3 linked regions of the Pseudovibrio sp. Tun.PSC04-5.I4 genome follow. The protein of the gene in region 3 interacts with the protein of the main gene of each other region in a pairwise test. Links are inferred from orthologs where the notes say so. Each region holds a gene or a part of one and is shown on either strand. Other genes may lie near its edges.

Region 1 (3,418 bases), 380 kb from region 3 along the record:
TTTTTCGCGTCCTGAACCTTCTTCACTTCTTTCTTAGCTTCACCGGTCTTCTTTTCCGGCTCTGGCTTTTCTGCAGGCTTGGTTGTCGGTTTCAAAGCCGCTTCTTTGATTTCTTTCGCATCTTTGCTACCCAGCTGAAGCTTGGTCAGCTCGCTCACAGGAATCAGGTCCACAGGCAGTGAATCCACAGGCGCAGTGGTCAGTTCCTTGCCAAAGTTAAGCGAAAGCGCTCCGGCAACGAGGATGACGATGTGTACAACTAGCGATGCGATAAGACCTGCACGCATTCCCGGTTAACCCTGCTCCTCGAGAGTAACGAGCCCAATGCGCTTGTATCCAGCAGCATTGATCTGGCCCATAACTTTCATAATGATCCCATAATCAGCATCCTGATCTCCGCGCACGTAAATGCGCTCGTCGTAGCCATTTTCTGCAATAGCACCGAGTTTTGCGATCAGTTCATCAACGGCGATCTCAGTATCCTGAATGTACACCTTGCCGTCGGATTTTACGGAAATCGCTATCGGCTCAGTGTCGCCCTCCATCGCTTTCGCGCGGGTTTCAGGCAAATCAATAGGAACGCCAACGGTTAGCAAAGGAGCTGCCACCATAAAGATGATCAGCAACACCAGCATCACATCCACCATCGGTGTCACGTTGATTTCGCTCATTGGGGCGTGTGACTGCCTGCGACGACCACGTCTGCCGCCTGAGCGTCCACCTCCACCAGCTGCTCCACTGCTCATGCCCATGGTTTATCCTCGCTCATCAATTCGGCGGGAAAGGATGGCAGAAAATTCATCCGCAAAACCCTCCATCCGAGCCGTAAGCTTACCGGAGTCACTCTGCAGTTTATTGTAGGCGATAACCGCTGGAATAGCCGCGATAAGACCAAGCCCCGTTGCAAACAGTGCCTCTGCAATGCCCGGAGCAACAACAGCAAGACTGGTGTTCTTGGAAGCTGCAATGGAGGTAAAGGCATTCATGATGCCCCAAACAGTCCCAAACAAACCGATAAACGGAGCCGCACTCCCAATGGTCGCGAGGAACAAAAGGCGCTTTTCCAATCGCTCAACTTCGCGCGAAATTGTCAGGTCCATGACCCGGTCAATACGCTGCTGAAGGCTGGCAATGGCTGGACGGTCCCCTTCATGAGAGCGTTTCCACTCTCGCATCGCCGCAACAAACAAAGCAGACATGCCGTTGTTCGCACGAGAGGAGAGGGATTTGTAAAGCTCTTCCAAAGACTGGCCGGACCAGAACGCATTCTCAAACCGACTCATCTGACGGCGAGACCGCATGTAAAGGACGATCTTGTCAAAGATGATCGCCCAACTCCAAACCGAAGCACCCATCAGACCGATCATCACGACTTTTACAACGATATCCGCTTCCATAAAAAGCGAAATATAGGACAAACCAGAGCCTGGTGCGGCTCCCAATTCTACTGATTGCACGCCTTGGGCGACTGCTGCCATTGGCAAAGTGCTTGCCAGCGCTGCACTCATGGCCACAACGAGTTTCATTACCTTAGAGTTCATGTAGTAAGGACCTCTTGCCCTGATAACCCAAAGACCAGCTCATGGTAGAACCCCTGCCACGAACACAACCGATCTATTAAACATTTAGCAGCCTTCCTGCCTGTCGAATTAGGCGAAACTTCGACTGCGACCAGCATTGAAGGCATAAATGAAAAGACATGTTTAAGGTTACTGAAGGATTAAAAGGCTCGGGGTCCCGTTTACATTGAATGGATATTAGTGAATTTTGGCGAGGTTTTACTGGGGGTCTTCCCCATACATCTGCGCCATAAGAGCCTTAGGAAGTCTGCGCGGTTTGCCTTCTGCCGAGATGGCAACAACCGTCACTTTCGCAGCAATTAAAACTTCAGCACCACGCAAAACTCGCTGCTCAATTATCAACCGCACACCCTTGCACTCAGTAATATCCGTATGAACTTCAAGCACATCGTCGATTCGCGCAGGCTTTAAAAAGTCGATATCCATATGCCGAACAGCAAATGCAAGACGTTCTCCGTACTTACCAGAGTCAAACTCGTGGTGATGCACCCCGCGCATCCGCAGCACTTCTGTCCGCCCGCGTTCCATAAATTTCAGATAGGACGCGTGATAGACAACGCCAGAAAAATCCGTGTCCTCATAATAAACACGCACCGGCAAAATGTGCTGCCGGCCAACAATACGGCCAGACAGATCGGGCCAATTTTTCTCATTATTTATTTTGTTCATCGCTTCAGATCATTCTTCATCGTGTTGAAAAAGGGCCATCTGAGGTGCATTAGGGTTATTCGGCACAGCCAAACCAAGGTGTTTGAAGGCAACAGGCGTCAGGATTCGCCCACGCGGAGTGCGTTGCAGGTAGCCGTTCTGAATCAGATACGGCTCCACAATCTCTTCAATGGCATCTCGGGGTTCAGAAAGCGCTGCTGCGATGGTTTCAATCCCGACAGGGCCGCCGCCAAAGTTCAGAGCAATCTGCGTCAGATAGCGCCGATCAAGACTATCGAATCCGGCGCTGTCTACTTCCAGCTGCCGCAAAGCCCGGTCGGCAAGAGCAGTATCGATCTCTGCATCACCCGCCACAATCGCAAAATCACGCACACGGCGCAATAAACGTCCGGCGATACGCGGTGTCCCACGAGACCGTTTTGCGATTTCAGTAGCGCCCGCATCACTTATACCAACGCCCAGCAGCCGCGCCCCGCGTTTTACAATCAGCTCTAATTCCGCAGCCGTATAAAACTCCAGCCGAACCGGAATACCAAAGCGATCACGCAGCGGTGTAGTCAACAAGCCTATACGGGTGGTCGCAGCAATCAACGTAAACTTCGCCAGATCAATCTTCACAGATCGCGCAGCAGGCCCCTCCCCGATGATCAGATCAAGCTGATAATCTTCCATGGCGGGATAGAGAATTTCTTCAACAGCTGGATTGAGGCGGTGGATCTCATCGATAAACAGAACATCCCGGTCCTCAAGATTGGTCAGCAACGCAGCAAGGTCACCTGCTTTTGCAATCACCGGACCAGACGTTGCGCGGAAATTCACGCCAAGTTCACGGGCCATAATCTGTGCAAGTGTCGTCTTGCCAAGGCCGGGAGGACCAACAAACAACACATGGTCCAGTGCTTCACCCCGCGCTTTCGCCGCTCCAATGAAAACCTTCAGGTTCTCACGAGCCTGCGCTTGCCCGGTAAACTCATCCAATGTTTGCGGGCGTGTGCCACTGTCAATCTCATCACCCCGAATTTCCGGTGTGATGATACGTTCCTCGCCCGTGTCCATTACATAAGTTCCTTAAGGCCAAGGCGAATTAGTTTTTCCGCTGGAGCATCCTCGCCCGCGCTCTTCATTGCCGCTGCGATGGCAGCCGCAGCCTGTGCTGGTTGATACCCAAG
Region 2 (3,514 bases), 1.6 Mb from region 3 along the record:
GCGACAACTGGTCGATCTCCCGCGCATAAGCTCTCTGGAAATCCTCGGCGGGTATTTCTTTGTCGCCAACAGTTGCGACTGAAGTGGAGCCAAGTCCAGTAAAGACGTCAGCGATACCCCAAACAGCAAAGCTGAGGACCAAAAGGCCAATCAGAAGCTTCGCGAACCAGGTACCTACGCTATTACGCAGCGCGTCGAGCATAATTTTATCCGTTCTCTTGTTGAAGGCGAGGAGATTTCTCCCACGCACACATGCAAGGCCGCCGGATAATAGTAGCCCTTTTGCTGCGGGGCAAGTTTACACAGCATAAAGGTTGTGAGATTCGACATGAGATACGAAGTTCCTCGTACTAGCGGTTATCCGCTATGGGGCTTAAGTGGTTTTATGCTAGTGAGCACGCATTCCATTCGGGAAATTAAAATTCATATTTGGGGAAGATAAGAAATGACTAATCGGCCACTCGTTGCTGGTAATTGGAAAATGAATGGACTCAAAGCGTCTGCTGCTGAATTAGAGGCAATGGGCACGGGGTACGATTCAGCACTTGCCGAAAAAGTTGAACTTTTGATTTGCCCTTCCGCATTGTTGCTTTCTCAACTTGCTTCTCAAGAAAAAATCGGAATCGGTGCACAGAACTGTCATGCGAATGCGAGCGGCGCACATACTGGCGATATTTCCGCTGAAATGATCCGCGATGCTGGTGGTAAGTACGTCATAGTTGGGCACTCCGAACGACGCGTAGATCATAACGAATCTGATGCTGACGTTTGTGATAAGGCTGAAGCTGCATGGCGCGCTGGTCTGATCGCGATTGTCTGTGTTGGTGAAGTTGAGAGCGAACGCCGTGCAGGTACTACTCTTGATGTTGTAACCAAACAGGCTCTTGGTTCATTGCCAGCTGGCACAACGGCTGAAAACTCAGTCGTTGCATATGAGCCAGTTTGGGCTATCGGTACAGGCCTTACACCAACACCTGCTGATGTTGCAGAAGTTCATACTTCCATCCGCTCCACGCTGATCAAGCAGTTTGGCAACGAAATTGGAAGCAAGCTGCGCGTTCTTTATGGTGGTTCTGTTAAGCCCACCAACGCAAAAGAACTGTTGGCAGTTGATAACGTTGATGGTGCTCTAGTGGGCGGCGCAAGCCTGAAAGCCGCAGATTTCCTGGGGATTGCCGAGGCTTACCGCGGTTAATATTTTCCGAAATACAATTTTATTGTTCGCAGTCCACCAATTTGCTGCGCCTTTAGGGTAGAAAGGTGCAGCAAATTCGGTTAGAAGGCCGATTATCAAATTCATTAAACCTACGGATACCTATGGAAACCGTTCTTATTGTTATCCACCTGATGGTCGTAGTTGCGCTTGTGGCGATGGTTTTGCTGCAGCGCTCCGAAGGCGGCGCATTGGGTATTGGCGGCGGTGGCGGCGGCGGCGTAATGAGCAGCCGTGGCACTGCTAATGTACTTACACGCGGCACTGCAATTCTTGCTGCCTGCTTCTTCGTAACCTCGCTCGGTCTTTCTTTGATCTCTCGTTACGACGACCGTCCAGGTTCTTTGCTAGACGAAGTGCCTGCTGGCTCTGCGTCACAAGGCACAGAGCAGGGCGCAGGTAATGGTCTTCTTGACCAGTTGCAGCAGCAAAGTGAGCCTACTGGCCCGCAGGTTCCGCCTGCTCAGTAACCTGCTGTAAAGCAGATACAGTTGAAATAGTCGTTTGACGGCACCGCACTTTGTGCAGTGTCCGTCATTCGTGCGTTCAGACATAACTCAATTATATAGGGTTTTACGGATTATCAGTGCATCCCAGACGTGCACGCCCCTTGATAAGTCCAGCCCTTATAAAACCTGGTAGCGATCCATGGCACGGTACATATTCATCACCGGTGGTGTTGTTTCTTCTCTTGGGAAGGGACTTGCCTCCGCAGCTCTTGGTGCGGCTTTACAGGCCCGCGGATACAAGGTGCGGCTTCGTAAGCTTGATCCTTATTTGAACGTTGACCCAGGTACCATGAGCCCTTACCAGCACGGTGAGTGTTATGTGACTGATGATGGCGCTGAAACAGATTTGGATCTGGGTCACTACGAGCGCTTCACAGGTCGTCCTGCAAACAAGCAGGACAACATAACAACCGGGCGCATCTATCAGGACATCATCGCAAAAGAACGCCGTGGTGATTACCTCGGTGGAACAGTTCAGGTGATTCCCCACGTTACTGATGCCATCAAGAACTTCGTTCTGGATGGCAATGACGGCTACGATTTCGTGCTCTGCGAAATCGGTGGTACTGTTGGTGACATTGAAGGTTTGCCATTCTTTGAGGCTATTCGTCAGCTTGGCAATGACTTACCGCGTGGGCAGGCTGTCTACATTCACCTGACACTGATGCCCTACATTGCCAGTGCTGGTGAAATGAAGACCAAGCCGACTCAGCACTCTGTGAAAGAGCTGCGGTCCATTGGTATTCAGCCAGATATTCTGATGGTTCGTTGTGATCGTCAGATTCCTGAAAACGAGCGTCGCAAGCTTTCTCAGTTTTGTAACGTGCGCGAAGAAGCTGTTATCCCGGCCTATGATGCCAAAAGCATTTATGAAGTGCCACTGACCTACCATAAGGAAGGTCTGGATACGCAGGTTCTTGATGCATTTGGTATTACAGGCTCTCCAGCGCCGGATCTATCCCGCTGGGAAAACATCGTGCAGGCACTCCAGAACCCAGAAGGTGAAGTGACTATTGCGATTGTTGGCAAATACACAGTGCTGAAAGATGCCTACAAGTCTTTGATTGAAGCGCTTGTACACGGCGGCATTGCTAACGGCGTTAAAGTGAACCTTGAGTGGATCGAATCTGAAGTCTTTGAAAAAGAAGACCCCGGCCAGTTCCTTGCCAGTGTGAACGGCATTCTGGTTCCTGGTGGATTTGGCGAACGTGGTTCTGAAGGTAAGATTGCTGCTGCGCATTATGCTCGTGTAAACAAAATTCCATACTTTGGTATTTGCTTTGGTATGCAGATGGCTGTTGTTGAAGCTGCGCGTAACATGGCTGGTATTAAAGATGCGAGCTCCACGGAGTTTGGTCCGACTAACGATCCTGTTGTTGGTCTAATGACTGAGTGGTCACGCGGTAACGAGAAAGAACAGCGTCATGCTGAAGGCGACCTTGGCGGAACGATGCGCCTTGGAGCTTACGATGCGACGTTGGAAGCAGGCAGCAAGATCGCCGAGATCTATGGCACCAGCGAGATTTCTGAGCGTCACCGCCACCGTTATGAAGTGAATATTTCATACCGCGAGAGACTAGAACAAGTTGGCTTGAGATTTGCCGGTACGTCTCCAGATGGCGTGTTGCCTGAGACTGTGGAAATCGCAGGACATCCTTGGTTCATTGGTGTGCAATATCACCCAGAGCTGAAGTCTCGTCCGTTTAATCCGCATCCATTGTTTGCATCCTTTGTTGGGGCTGCACGCGATAATAGCCGTCTGGTTTAATCTTCTGCTTTGGGGGAAGCGCTT
Region 3 (3,976 bases):
CAGTTGGGGTCAATATCTATTCCGGTGATTTCCGCATTCGGGAAATAATCGCGCCAAACGCGCAGTGACGCACCAGGCTTTCCGTCTTTGCCCATGTTGGAGAGACAATTGGTGTCGTTGGTGCCAATTCCGCATTCAAGGACGTTTGTGATTTTATCACGGCAATGATCGAAGATCAGGCTGTAGAAGTCTGTATAGGTATGCGGTTCCCATTGAAACTTGGATGTTTCCGGGCAATTTGTCCCTTTATCACTGCCATAAACATCGCAAAGCTGGGCCAAGTAACTGTTTGTTGCTGGCGCATAAAACGCCTCAATACGTTGCCCCAACTGCTCCTCTACTGAAGCACGTGTTCTATCCAGCTTGGTTTTGGGTATCAGTTGGCGAAGCAACTTGTTGAAGGTGAGCGTGTGAGAGCTGGTCATGTTTCGGTCGCTACTTCCAGATTAATGCCAAGGAATGCGTAGATTAGCACTCTGGCTGAAATGGAATACTCCCATCTTTTTGCTGTGTAATTCCCATGGAGCTAGTCGTGCGCAGACAACAAAAAAGGGCCGCCGAAGCAGCCCTTTTGAAACGTGAAACGGTTTGCGGCTAGACCAGCGCACCGTGACAATGCTTGTACTTTTTGCCAGATCCACACGGGCATGGCTCGTTGCGGCCAACTCGGCCCCATGTATCAGGGTCTTCAGCTTCGCGGCCCTCTGGGGCAGCTGCTGCGTGAGCCTGAGCAAGCTGCCTGTCTGCTTCAGCCATTTCATCTTCACCAGTCAAAGGGTTGGTGTGATGTGCTTGCATATGCGCGGGCATCTGAGGCGCTTCTGGTGCTTGCTGTTGAACCATCTCAACGTGCATCAATTGCGTTGTTGTTGTTTGGCGCAGACTGCTCAACATGGTCTCGAAGAGTGTGAAGGATTCTGTTTTGTATTCCTGCAAAGGATCACGCTGAGCGTACCCACGCAGGCCAACTGCTGAGCGCAGGTGGTCAAGGTCTGCAAGGTGCTCACGCCACAGGTTATCGATGGTCTGAAGCAGAACAGCGCGTTCGATCTGGCGCATAATGTCAGGGCCGTAGTTCGCGGCCTTGCTCGCCATCTTTTCGTTGGCTTCTTTCTTCAGACGCGCAGTCACTTCCTCGTCTGCGATGCCTTCTTCGTTTGCCCATTCAACGATTGGCAGGTCAAGGTTCAGTTTTGTCAGAACCTCTTCCTTCAGGCCTTTCGTGTCCCACTGTTCAGGATAAGCACGTTCTGGAATGTGTGCTGCAACGAGGTCTTCCACGAACTCTTCGCGCATCCCGATAACAGCTTCCTGAGTTACTTCAGGATCCATCATTTCGAGGCGCTGATCGAAAACAACCTTACGCTGGTCGTTCATCACATCATCGAACTTCAGCAGGTTTTTACGAATGTCGAAGTTACGGGCTTCAACCTTCTGCTGTGCTTTTTCAAGTGCCTTGTTGATCCATGGATGAACGATTGCTTCGCCGTCTTTCAGACCAAGCTTTTGAAGCATGGAATCCATGCGCTCGGAACCGAAGATGCGCATCAGATCATCTTGCAAAGACAAGAAGAATTTGGAATGTCCAGGATCACCCTGACGGCCAGAACGACCACGGAGCTGGTTATCAATGCGGCGGCTTTCATGGCGCTCAGTCGCAACAACGTAAAGGCCACCGGCCTTCAGCGCTCTTTGCTTCAGCTGCTCAATTTCAGCTTTAATTTCCACTTCCTTCGCGGTGCGTTCAGGACCTTTTTCCATATCGCCCAGCTCTTTGGCGACACGCATTTCAACGTTACCACCGAGCTGAATATCAGTACCACGACCAGCCATGTTGGTGGCGATGGTCACAGCGCCGGGCACACCTGCCTGTGCGATAATGATTGCTTCCTGCTCATGGTAGCGGGCGTTGAGTACAGCAAAGACTTTCTTTTTGCCTGCATCCTTACCGGAGTACATGCTTGCAAAGCCGAGTGGGTCTGACACGTCTATCTGAGTGTAGCCGTTCTTGGTGAACAAGTCGGCGAGCATCTCGGATTTTTCGATGGATGTGGTGCCAACAAGAACAGGCTGACCGCGGTCGTGACAATCATCTACGAGCACCTGAATAGCGTCGTATTTTTCTGCAACGGTGCGGTAAACTTCATCATCGTCATCTACACGCTGCACAGAAACGTTGGTTGGAATGTCAACCACGTCGAGGCTGTAGATGTCCATGAACTCTTCAGCTTCTGTCATCGCTGTACCGGTCATGCCAGCAAGCTTGTCATACATGCGGAAGTAGTTCTGGAATGTGATGGATGCGAGGGTCTGGTTTTCCGGCTGAATCGCAACTTTTTCTTTTGCTTCCAGAGCCTGATGGAGGCCCTCAGAGAAACGTCGACCTGGCATCATACGACCAGTGAATTCATCAATAATAACAACTTCGTCGTCGCGGACGATGTAGTCTTTATCACGCTGGAAGAGTTTGTGTGCTTTCAAGCCCTGCTGTAGATGGTGAACTGCAGTGACATTTTCCACATCATAAAGTGATTCCCCTTTCAGGAGATCAGCTTCTGTGAGCAATCGCTCAAGCTTCTCGTTGCCTTCTTCGGTGAAGGTGGCGGAGCGAGCTTTCTCGTCGAGTTCAAAATCTTCCGCAGCTAGTCGAGGGATAAATGTATCAATGAGGTTGTAAAAATCGGTACGGTCTTCCAAGGGACCGGAAATGATCAGCGGTGTCCGAGCTTCATCGACAAGGATGGAGTCGACCTCATCCACGATCGCATAGTTATGCGGGCGCTGACACATGGACTCACGATCATACTTCATGTTGTCACGAAGGTAATCGAAGCCGAATTCGTTGTTGGTGCCGTATGTCACGTCTGCGGCATACGCTTCTTTGCGTTCTTCATCAGAGATGCCATGGACGATCAAACCGGTTGTCAGGCCGAGGAAGCGGTAAACCTGCCCCATCCATTCAATGTCACGCGTTGCCAGATAGTCGTTCACTGTTACTACGTGAACACCCTTACCTGTCAATGCGTTAAGGTATACGGGAGCTGTCGCGACAAGGGTCTTACCTTCACCGGTGCGCATTTCGGTGATTTCTCCAGAGTGGAGAACCATAGCACCGATGAGCTGCACGTCGTAGTGACGAAGACCAAGGACACGGCGAGATGCTTCTCGCACGACTGCGAATGCCGGAACGAGGAGATCGTCCAGCTTTACGCCTTTCGCCAGTTGCTCGCGGAACTCGTCAGTTTTGGCTCCCAGCTGTTCATCTGTCAGAGCTTCCATTTCCGGCTCCAAAGCAGCAATAGCGTCTACTGTGGGCTTGAGTGTCTTGATCCGACGGTCATTAGCTGAACCAAATATCTTACGAGCGAGTGCGCCGAGCCCCACCATGTGGCGGTCCTTCCTACTTTGGGCACGCCGGTTTTTTCTCACCGCGGTCGAGCCCTAAAAATCTTCACATTTGTGATATATCCAGTCAAATCTCCGTGAGTCTGATCTGGGTCACTGCATATTAAACACCTGCGATTAAAAAAGCAGGCGACAGAGAGATAAGAGTGGGTTGAAAGGTTGTCAACGGCAGTTGCCATCGCAATATAAGGCTTTGTTGCCTGCAACTCTTTTTAAATTCTCCATAAACAGATAAAGAAAGCGATCTTATGCTTCGTAAAATTACAGGGATCTTAGGTAGTTCAGTTGCCGTTGCTGCATTGGTTATTGGGCTTGGTGCTGCTCAAGCGCAAGAGTCTGACGCGGCCCTCAATCTGGACAAACCCGTTGCGAAAGTAGGGCAGAGAGTCATTACCGAAGCAGATCTGGCTTATGCAGCTCAGGATTATACGCAGCAGTTGCAGCGCGTTCCTCCTACTGAGTGGCGTACTGTTTTGACTGATGTTCTGGTCGAAATGAACCTGCTTGCAGAAGCTGGCGTTGCTGAAAAACTCGAAGAAACTGATGATTTCAAGCGTCTAATGGCATTTGA

What was found.
Region 1: the proteins of secA (region 3) and ybgC interact in binary tests that used the Escherichia coli proteins (3 or more experiments, as listed by UniProt). The link is inferred for Pseudovibrio sp. Tun.PSC04-5.I4 from one-to-one orthologs.
Region 2: the proteins of secA (region 3) and secG interact in binary tests that used the Escherichia coli proteins (3 or more experiments, as listed by UniProt). The link is inferred for Pseudovibrio sp. Tun.PSC04-5.I4 from one-to-one orthologs.

Annotation. Positions count from the first base shown.
Region 1 is NZ_FNLB01000006.1:3,661,615-3,665,032, reverse strand. What follows is about bases 515-3,285. They hold ybgC (tol-pal system-associated acyl-CoA thioesterase), read right to left. Parts: upstream 2,250-3,285; coding sequence 1,779-2,249; downstream 515-1,778. Other genes in these bases: ruvB (Holliday junction branch migration DNA helicase RuvB), read right to left, coding at 2,259-3,285; tolQ (protein TolQ), read right to left, coding at 756-1,541; tolR (protein TolR), read right to left, coding at 515-752. Also shown: BLS62_RS22365 (cell envelope biogenesis protein TolA), read right to left, coding at 1-287; more of tolR, read right to left, coding at 294-514; more of ruvB, read right to left, coding at 3,286-3,305; Holliday junction branch migration protein RuvA, read right to left, coding at 3,305-3,418.
Region 2 is NZ_FNLB01000006.1:1,652,326-1,655,839, reverse strand. The notes cover bases 134-3,000. They hold secG (preprotein translocase subunit SecG), read left to right. Parts: upstream 134-1,317; coding sequence 1,318-1,683; downstream 1,684-3,000. Other genes in these bases: BLS62_RS12660 (CTP synthase), read left to right, coding at 1,862-3,000; tpiA (triose-phosphate isomerase), read left to right, coding at 446-1,195; BLS62_RS12675 (peptidylprolyl isomerase), read right to left, coding at 134-202. In the rest of the region: more of BLS62_RS12675, read right to left, coding at 1-133; more of BLS62_RS12660, read left to right, coding at 3,001-3,490; BLS62_RS12655 (VOC family protein), read left to right, coding at 3,514-3,514. UniProt on the Escherichia coli protein: Subunit of the protein translocation channel SecYEG. Overexpression of some hybrid proteins has been thought to jam the protein secretion apparatus resulting in cell death; while this may be true it also results in FtsH-mediated degradation of SecY.
Region 3 is NZ_FNLB01000006.1:3,276,722-3,280,697, forward strand. What follows is about bases 395-3,723. They hold secA (preprotein translocase subunit SecA), read right to left. Parts: upstream 3,388-3,723; coding sequence 595-3,387; downstream 395-594. Other genes in these bases: BLS62_RS20580 (class I SAM-dependent methyltransferase), read right to left, coding at 395-425; BLS62_RS20590 (peptidylprolyl isomerase), read left to right, coding at 3,654-3,723. Outside these bases: more of BLS62_RS20580, read right to left, coding at 1-394; more of BLS62_RS20590, read left to right, coding at 3,724-3,976. UniProt on the Escherichia coli protein: Required for protein export, interacts with the SecYEG preprotein conducting channel.